DNA from 3 places in the Alteromonas sp. P256 genome. Region 1 is predicted to be linked to each of the others. Evidence: predicted binding sites of a transcription regulator. Region 1 holds the regulator's gene; each other region holds the start of a gene.
The links. The regulator FNR, encoded in region 1, switches genes on or off when oxygen is low (the NO sensors DNR and NnrR bind a similar motif). The targets are predictions, from matches to a motif close to TTGATCTAGATCAA.

Region 1 (3,282 bases):
TATTGAGCAAATAACATGAGCATTATTTATGTCTTAATACCCATTGCGATTATCATTGTTGCTCTTGCGATCGTTATCTTTTTTTGGGCTGTTAAATCAAATCAGTTTGAAGACTTAAACCGACAAGGTTACAGCATTTTGTTTGATGACGACTTACCGCCTGAAGAAAAGAAGCTGGCCGAACAACGCAAAAAGCTTCAGCAAGAACAAGATAAGCATGGATCAGATTAATTACTTTTCTGCATTTTTGATTGGCTTAGCCGGCGGAGTACACTGCGTTGGAATGTGCGGTGGCATTGTATCGGCGCTTAGAATGGTAACGCCAAAAGATAAACCTGCACTTCCCTTCACTCTTGCATACAACATTGGTCGTATTATCAGCTACACCCTCGCAGGCGCAATCACCGGAGCCTTAGGCAAAATGGCTTCCGACTTTGTACCCGTGGCCAGCTATGCGTTGTCCATTTTAAGTGCCGTTATGGTATTTTTATTGGCATGCTATTTAGGAAAATGGTGGACAGGGCTTACTGCGCTTGAGAGTGTGGGCAAACATCTATTTCGCTATATCCAGCCGGTTTCAAAACGATTTCTCCCCTTTAAAACCCCTTTTAGTGCCATACCCTATGGGTTTATTTGGGGCTGGTTACCGTGTGGCCTAGTTTATTCCACTTTAACCTGGTCTCTCGCGGCAGGCTCAGCGATTCAAGGCGCTGGTATCATGTTGTGTTTTGGGCTGGGTACACTTCCAACCTTGCTTGCTGTAAGCACCGGTAGCCAGTATATTATTCAGGGGTTTAAGCATAGTGCTGTTCGACAATACATTGCCATTGCCATGGCCTTATATGCGGCTTATCTTATTTATAGCGCATTATCCTAAATGATGTTGTACCATTTAGGGGTGTGAACTTTAAGAGAATAGAAATTATGAGCAAAGGAAGCGGTTTCTCTATCCACTGCCAAAACTGCAGCTTCAGTCACTTGTGTTTACCTGTGGCATTGAATAAAACCGAGATTGAATCTCTCGATGATATTATCGAACGCAAAAAGCCGCTGCACAAAGGTGACACATTAATTAATAACGGCGACACGTTTACGTCATTATTTGCAGTAAGAACCGGATCGTTTAAATCATTTGTGACTAACTCAGATGGTGAAGAACAAATAACCGGTTTTCATTTCCCTGGTGATATTGTGGGTTTCGATGCGCTTCGCGAAAGTAGACATCAAAGCTACACCCAGGCGCTCGAAACGGCCATGGTTTGTGAGCTTCCCTACGACACCCTTGATGAAATGTCTGTTCAGTTTCCGAAGCTTCGCCATCAAATCATGAGTTTTATGAGTGCTGAAATAAAGCAAGACCACGATATGATTATGTTGCTCAATAAACGCACTGCCGAAGAACGTCTGCTTTATTTTATATCTCACTTGTCTCAGCGTTTTGAAGAGCGTGGTTTCTCTCACAGAGAATTTCACTTAACCATGACCCGCAACGAAATTGGGAATTACTTAGGCCTGACTATTGAGACTATTAGTCGGTTACTGAGTCGTTTTCAAAAAGAAGGGCTAATTAAAGTGGATGGCAAACTGATCACCATACTCGATTTTGATGCTATCGACGGCAAAGTCTCCGCGCTTAAAGGGCCGAGCATTGTTTGCAATGGGTAGTGCGTGTTGTTTTCGTAAAAGGCAAAGATGAATATGTTAAATTTTTGATCTAAAACAAGCCACATTTTCCCTATTGTCTATTACACTTAATGAGAAGCTTCATAGGAAGGAGAAGTTATGATTGAGTGTAATCACATTTTAGCGGTTCTCGATGCAGAGCGCGACAACCAACCTGCGTTAAGCCGCGCACTAGAAGTTGCCAGAAAAACAGGTGCAACGGTTACTGCGCTAATGGTTGTATACGACCTTTCTTACGATATGACCACCATGCTAAGCGTTGATGAGCGCGATACCATGCGCGATGCTGTGACTAAAGACCAATCTAAGCGGCTGTCACAGCAGCTCAAAGAGCAAGGTTTTTCCAATATCGACATCGTTGTTGAGTGGAACAGTAAAGCGTACGAATCCATCATTTACTACGCGCTGAACAACCAAATAGACTTAGTCGTCAAAGCAACAAAAAATCACGATGACCTAGCCTCTGTTATATTCACGCCAACCGACTGGCATCTCATGAGAAAATGCCCTCGCCCAGTGTTGTTAGTAAAAGACCATGACTGGCCTAAAAATGGTGAGATAATTGCGGCGGTGAACGTGGGCAGCGAAGATGAAGAACACGAAGCCCTGAATGACAAAATAACCAACATAGCCAATGAGTATGCTCGGCTGTTAAAAGGCCATGTTAATTTGGTCAATAGCTACCCCGCCACTCCTCTCAACATTGCCATAGAGGTTCCCGAGTTTGATTCAGAAAAATACCACAGCGCAGTCAAAAATCATCACCTTGATGAAATGGATGCCCATGCAGCTAAGCACGGTATAGCCCCTAACAAATGTATTGTGAAAGAAGGGTTACCTGAACGTGTTATCCCTCAAGTTGCTAAAGAGATAGATGCTGAGTTGGTGATCATTGGCACCGTTGGACGGGTTGGCATATCGGCCGCGCTGATTGGCAATACCGCAGAACATGTTATTGATGCGCTAAATTGCGATGTTTTAGCCATAAAGCCTAACGGATTTGTGTCGCCCTATACCGTGTAGCGCTCACAAGGGCCTCAAGGTGCCCTCTATTTACGCTAAGAAAACGCTAAAAAATGGCGACGGTACGTAACAGGGCGTAGTGAAACTGTATGCGTAGATATTTAACGTACACAAGCATAGTTAACAAAAGCCGCTTTATTGTATAATAGCGGCTTTTACACAAACCAAGTTAGTTAATTATGAGTTTAGGCACAAACGGCGCTGAATCGTCGTCCTCTGCTGCAGCGCAAAGTAAGCAAAAACACCATTTCAATAAACTGCAAAAGCGTCTTCGTCGCAATGTGGGAAAAGCCATAGCCGACTTTGGCATGATTGAAGAGAATGACAAAGTGATGGTATGTCTTTCAGGCGGTAAAGACAGTTATACCATGCTTGATATTCTTCTGTTTTTGAAGCGCGCCGCCCCTATTCACTTTGATATTGTGGCCGTGAACCTAGACCAAAAACAACCTGGCTTTCCAGAGCATATTCTTCCTGAATATTTAAACAGTTTAGGCGTGGCCTATCAGATAGTAGAAGAAGACACTTATTCTATTGTGAAAGACAAAATTCCTGAGGGCAAAACCACATGTTCCC
Region 2 (3,282 bases), on a different contig from region 1:
GTAAAACCAAATTAGGCTAAATGATACGTCAATTGGGGCGAAAAGCACAGTATCGCGCTACCAATTGATAGCGCGATACTATCTATTTAAATGATGAAGGAGATCAGTGTTGTGTTTCGTCGTGCGAACGGCGCTGCTTATTGCGTCGCAACATGGCGCGCTTTTGCATAGCCTTTACGCTTTTCTCTCTTAAAGTATTGGGCTTTTTAGAATGAAACTCACCTTCGTCTGCCGCATTCCATTCATCACTTTGAAAACGATAGTCTTTGCTCATTAGTGTCTCTAGGTTGTAATCACCCTACGATTATTGCCGCGGAGATTTTAATTGGAAACGAAATTTTATTATCGTAGCGATAATAAATATTGCTTCTTAAAATGTCGGCTTAACGCCATGCCAAATTGTTCAACATTTTGCGTAGTGCCTAGCATTAAAACTGGTAAAAAACCCGATCAGAAAATCAATTTAATATTTAAAATTCAGATATTTAAAAACAATAAAGCCAATTTTTTTACACCCGGCTTTTGCAAAGCGAAACTTACATTATCGGCAGTTTTTTAATTTTCACATAAGCATCACTTTTTTTTATTGATAAGAAAAAAATCTTTTGCTTTATCTCAGCAAAAACATGTTTTAAAAGTGCGCTGTGGAATTAACTACGTTGGAACTATTATCATGAGCACAGCGATTCGTCCTTCAAGCAAACCCTTTGTAGATCGTCGAAATTTTCCTTATGGCTTTAAAAAATCGGGAGATTTTAGTATTGCCGAGGCAAATATTCTCACCACCTACGGCAGCACTCTGCTTGGCCTAGAAAGCGGTGACTTGAAACCTGAAACAACAGACGAAAAACATTTTGTTAAGTTTATCAACGGTAAAGTTCAAGCATCCAGTAGTATCGAAAAAGCGTGGGCGAAGTATGTTCAGCTAGCAAGAGGAAGAAAGCAATTTTTCACGTTGCATAGTAGTGCCAGTAATCAAGCGGATTACGATGATTCCTACTCTGACGACGAGTTCGATGTAGCGTAAACCTCAACATAACGTATTAAAATAGCTCGCAAATTTGCGGGCTTTTTCGTTTGGGTAAAATGATCTCAATCAAGAAGTCAGCAGAACAAATGACAAACATGATGTTTTATAGATAGAAGTGACTACACTTTTTATAGAGAAAATAATGCATGCTTAGCGTAACGGTAGCCTATTTTTTCTTATCAGCCGAGCAAAGGAGGCGCAAAGATGATTATAAGTTCAAAACAACTCACCCAATATTCTATACATGCCACAGATGACAAAATTGGCGGCATAAAAGATATCCTCTTTGACGATGAAACCTATACAACGCGCTACTTAGTAGCAGATACTAACACCTGGTTACCGTTAAGTAGAAAGGTAGTGATATCTCCGGTATCAGTTTCTCAGGTTGATGTTGAGGAGGAAAGCGTACACGTAGACATGACCGTCGACACCCTTAAAAACAGTCCATCTATTGACGAACACAAACCGGTTTCTCGAGAATATGAGGAACATTTATTCAAATACTTTGGCTATGGCTATTACTGGATTGGTCCCGGAGCGTGGGGGGAATATGCACACCCTAACGAATTAGTCACTTCGCCAACCGATCAAGAGGCAGAGAGCGCCCTTCCATCAAATTCAACTAATCATTTACGCGCATGCGGCGAAATAGATGGTTATGAAGTTGCGACTACCGACGACAAGGTAGGTCACATTAGCGATTTTCTGATAGATACGAAAACATGGCAATTGGTTATGCTAGTGGTGGATACCAACAACTGGCTGCCAGGCGGCAAACATTTGGCATTGTTACCTAGCGATATCAAAGAAATTGACTGGGCGGCACACCATGTGGCGGTAAACTTAAGTCATGACGATTTAGTACAACGTCCTGAAGTGGATAATGACAAGTTAGGTGATGGGCATTACATTGCTGCACTTATCGCACAGATTGCTGAGACTTAATGCGGGGATAAAAAACTGCGTCCGCCTATTAGCGGACGCAGCGTGGGCTTACAGCAAAATTGACTCGCGTTAATTCTATTCACAGAAAAATTCATACATAAGCGCAATTAAGCGCTTCACTCTTTCGTCAGACAATCGATAGAAGATAGTTTGACCTTCCCTTCTCGTTGCCACCATATTGGACTCGCGTAATAATGCCAAGTGCTGCGATATGACAGGCTGTGAAACGCTAACAACCTGCAACAGCGCAGAAACAGATTTCTCTTGTTTAAGGAGAGAACAAAGGATCATGAGTCTTGTCTTGTTCGCAAATTGCTTGAGAAAAAACTCTGCTTCAGCAGAATGTTCCATCATCTCGCTTGGGCTCAACACAACATCCTCAGACATAAGGGCTTCCTAATGACATTAACTTTACTAACGAATTTACCGCTTTATCATACTAAAGTATAAGCCTTTCTGATAAAACAGTTAAAATAGACGGTTAAACCGCTATATTATCTTGTTTTAAAGAAATCATAGCTATACATTAGTTTATACTTATATTATTTTTTGGACATTAAAATGCTGATTGATGTAAAAACTCGTTTAGAAAAAATTGATGTGAATATTCGAATTGTCTCGGCAAAAGAGGCAGCAGACGAAATGGAAACTAACCAAGGTCTGTTAGTTGATGTAAGGGAGCCAGCGGAAGTGGCGGAGAACCATGTTGACGCCTCACTTCACATTCCCCGAGGCATCTTAGAAATGAAAATGCTAGAGCTCGAAAAAGATTCATCAAAACCTATTTACCTGCATTGCGCATCAGGGGCAAGAGCTAAGCTTTCTGCTGAACAACTCATTAAAATGGGCTATGAAAACGTATCCGTTATTACCTGTTCTTTAGCTACTATCAAACAAGTTCACCGCACATAAATGCTAGGAACTGTATATACTCGAGTTAATTGTTTATATGAGAGCGGTTGAAGTATGCTGAAGTCGACATTAGAGCAGTGGAGAATGTTTAAAGCCGTGGTGGATGCCGGCGGCTTTAATCAAGCCTCTTTGGTGGTACATAAAAGCCAATCAAGTGTCCATCATGCTGTTCAAAAGCTAGAAAATGCCATAGGCGTTGTGTTATTTGAAAACAGCGGTCGCAAAGTCAAACTCTCTCCTCAGGGAGAGTTAATGTACCGCAGAGCCGCATTTCTTCTCGATGAAGCTCAGAAATTAGAGGCTATTGCCTATAGCCTTCGCTCAGGCACTGAGACCACTTTGCGAGTAGCGGTAGATATTATTTTCCCCTCTCAGCTTCTTTATAATGTCCT
Region 3 (3,282 bases), on a different contig from region 1:
ATATTTCTGCAATTGACCATGGCTGACGTCCATATTCGGCCACAAACCACCCTGCTTCACTGGCTACCCAAGGTAGAGGCAAGCTAAACAAAGACGCTTTCAACAGCCAGCGGGGCTGAGTAATTCGGTGTTTCGTGCTGTAGTAAAAGGCACAGATAAACAGCGCTAACATGATAAAACCAGACGCCACCATTAACCGGAAACTCCAGAACAGCGGAGCGACAGGCGGAATACTGTAGTCCACAGCTTGTTGCAACGCTAAGTCAGACGGATTGGTTACATCGTTAGCGTAAGGCTCTAACAGCATGGCATAGCCTAAACTGTCTTTGTGCGTTTCAAACGTGGCGAGTTCTTGCTCCGTTGCCGTGCCGCTTCGCACGCTATCAAGCAATTCATAAGCTTTGATGCCCTCTAAAATGCGCGCTCGATTCTGTTCTTTGAGATCTTTTATCCCTGTGACTTCTTCGGTGAGAGAGCGAGTGGCAATAATGCCCATAGCCCACGGGATTTGAATTGCATATTCAGTCTCTTGCTTTTCGTCGTTAGGCAATCCAAATACAGTAAAGGGAGCAGGCGCTGGGTGCGTCTCATACTCAGCTTCAACCGCCGCAAGTTTTACTTTTTGCACATCGCCAAGTTCATACCCGCTTTCATCACCTAATACGATAACCGACAGAGTTGCTGCTAAGCCAAAGCTGGCGGCAATAGCAAACGAGCGGCGAGCAAATGCAATATGCTTGTGATTGAGTAGGTAGTAACTAGAGATGGCCAATACAAAGATTGCGCCGGTGACGTATCCTGCTGAAACCGTATGCACAAACTTAACTTGCGCCACAGGATTGAAAATAACCTCAGCGAAGCTCGTCATTTCCATGCGCATAGCTTCAAAGTTAAACTCTGCGCCTACTGGGTACTGCATCCAGCCGTTAGCAATTAAAATCCACAGTGCAGAGAAATTTGAGCCAATGGCTACCAGCCACGTTGCCATAAGGTGTTTCACCTTAGACATTTTGTCCCAACCAAAGAAAAAGAGACCTACAAAAGTCGACTCTAGAAAAAACGCCATTAATCCTTCGATGGCAAGGGGAGCACCAAAAATATCACCCACGTAATGAGAATAATATGACCAATTCATTCCAAACTGAAATTCCATGGTAAGGCCTGTCGCCACGCCAATAGCGAAATTAATACCAAACAACTTGCCCCAAAACTGAGTCATTTGTTTGTATATTTCTTTACCGGTCATGACATAGACCGACTCCATAATGGCAAGCAAAAAGCTAAGCCCCAAGGTTAGGGGTACAAATATAAAGTGGAACATTGCGGTTAACGCAAATTGCCACCGCGATAGTTCTATTAACGTATCGCTCATGGGTCATCTCCCTCGTATCTTAGGTGCGCAGCTCGCACCTGGCATTGGTTAAAATAATTGGCTTAATGCATTTAACAGCTAGCAGCAAATCTCACCTGCTGTAAAAGCAACGAGCAAACTGATATACCGTGATAAAAATTATTGCATGGAGGAAAAGGAAGGGTTTTGATCTAACGCAAGTGACTGACGAGATCAAAAGTGCCAAATTTGACAGTTAAATGACAAATCTGACACAACATGAGCATGAATGCGGGCAACTATTCTGCTTGTGGCTTGGGTGGCAAATAGGTAAGAGAAAAGGCACCTCTTAAACTTCCAACATCAAATCCGGTGGCCTCGTCGTTGGGGTATGCGTCTTTGATGGTACGGTAAACGTCGGGCGCGATATTATTGCCATGGCACGCTGTGCATACTTGGCCAGTTTGAATAGCCTTCATATATCGCACTTCTCCTGTCTGCTCATCCACATGCATTGCTTCTAAAGGGCCTGGCAGTTTTTGTGATAGCTGCTCAGCAAAGTGAGCTAGTTGGGTTTGTTCCCAGTCATCTGCGGTATTGTTAGGATTTCGTACTTTTAATGCGGTTCTACCTACTGTCCAACCCTCGTTACTTAACGACTTTGCTATGGGCTCTGCCACCAGTTTACACTCTGCTACGCCGGCCTCTAAGCCACCGCGTTTAATTGCTTGCTGCAGCCTTGCTTTCAGCTCGCCTCCGAGGGCTTTTGCATGACCTCTGGCTTCCATGCGAATGCCTTCTAAATGGTCTGGTGAAGCCGGTTTCTGTGTTGCATTTGCCGTCCCTGAGGCCAGTATGACCGTAGTGCAAGCGAAGGCACTGATGATCACAAGCGCTTTGCGCAGAGACGTTTTTTTGCTAGTACTTATACTTGTCGCGATATTGTCAAATGAGTAGGGATTCATCTTGCCAACCTTAGGTGTTGAGTGTTTGTTAAATTCCTCAGTGTTTTCGCACTATTTCAACGTATTCCAGCGGTGAAAAGGCTGCCTTAACAGCAAAGGTTCTGCGTTTGATAAACAAGCAACGTGCCAACGTGATAGTATTTGGAATAATAAATTAGGATTAGCTAATGTACTTTGTGAGTGCGATATGAATATCTCTATTATTCAAGCCATGATTAACGCCATTGATAAGCCTGCTATTTTTATTAGCCCTAACTACGTTATTGAAGCCGTTAATAAACCGTATCGGGACACCTATCCCGTTGATATAAAATTAGGTTTCAGCACTTGCTATCACGTGTCTCATCGAAACAACAAACCATGTAATGAATGCGGTGAAACCTGTCCAATGCAGGAAAGTAAAAAAACAGGCAGGGCCGCGAATGCGGTGCACATTCACGCCACCAATGAAGGCCAAAGCTATTGCGACATCCTCATGCGGCCAATATTCGGTAGCGCGGGGGAACTATTAGGCTACCTGGAAATATTGGATAAGCTGACATTTGCGTCGAATAGCCCGTCCCCCGGTAAAATGATTGGTGAGTCTGACGCGTTTAAAGCCATGCTGAACAAAATTAACCGTGCGGCAAAATCAGATATTTGTGTACTTTTACAAGGTGAAACCGGAACGGGAAAAGAGCTTGTATCACAAGCTTTGCACTCTGCAAGTTACCGTGCCAACAAGCCTTTTGTTGTGATTGAATGCACAGGGCTGTCTGATGCGTTATTTGAAAGCGAGCTCTTTGGTTACGAAAAAGGCGCTTTCACTGGTGCGTCTTCAAGTAAAAAGGGGCTGGTTGAAGCCGCTGAGGGCGGCACATTGTTTTTTGATGAAATTGGTGACGTACCATTAGCCATGCAGGTGAAATTACTGCGCTTATTCGAAACTCAAACCTACCGCCCAGTGGGCAGCACGACTGTAAAAAAAGCGAACTTCCGACTTGTTTG

Region 2: the regulator FNR is predicted to act here: its motif matches at 1,087-1,100, upstream of V7R39_RS13320 (PRC-barrel domain-containing protein).
Region 3: the regulator FNR is predicted to act here: its motif matches at 1,538-1,551, upstream of V7R39_RS11745 (cytochrome ubiquinol oxidase subunit I).

The regions. Positions count from the first base shown of each region.
Region 1 is NZ_JAZETM010000003.1:367,708-370,989, reverse strand. Features, by position in the region: gene V7R39_RS07345 (heavy metal translocating P-type ATPase) at 1-14, shown strand, start outside; gene ccoS (cbb3-type cytochrome oxidase assembly protein CcoS) at 16-231, shown strand; gene V7R39_RS07335 (sulfite exporter TauE/SafE family protein) at 218-877, shown strand; gene fnr (fumarate/nitrate reduction transcriptional regulator Fnr) at 925-1,665, shown strand; gene uspE (universal stress protein UspE) at 1,783-2,706, shown strand; gene ttcA (tRNA 2-thiocytidine(32) synthetase TtcA) at 2,886-3,282, shown strand, end outside.
Region 2 is NZ_JAZETM010000008.1:174,109-177,390, reverse strand. Features, by position in the region: gene V7R39_RS13330 (hypothetical protein) at 104-274, opposite strand; gene maoP (DUF413 domain-containing protein) at 674-1,027, shown strand; gene V7R39_RS13320 (PRC-barrel domain-containing protein) at 1,235-1,978, shown strand; gene V7R39_RS13315 (metalloregulator ArsR/SmtB family transcription factor) at 2,054-2,365, opposite strand; gene V7R39_RS13310 (rhodanese-like domain-containing protein) at 2,540-2,890, shown strand; gene V7R39_RS13305 (LysR family transcriptional regulator) at 2,945-3,282, shown strand, end outside.
Region 3 is NZ_JAZETM010000006.1:252,482-255,763, reverse strand. Features, by position in the region: gene V7R39_RS11745 (cytochrome ubiquinol oxidase subunit I) at 1-1,372, opposite strand, end outside; gene V7R39_RS11740 (Tll0287-like domain-containing protein) at 1,630-2,295, opposite strand; gene V7R39_RS11735 (sigma-54 interaction domain-containing protein) at 2,507-3,282, shown strand, end outside.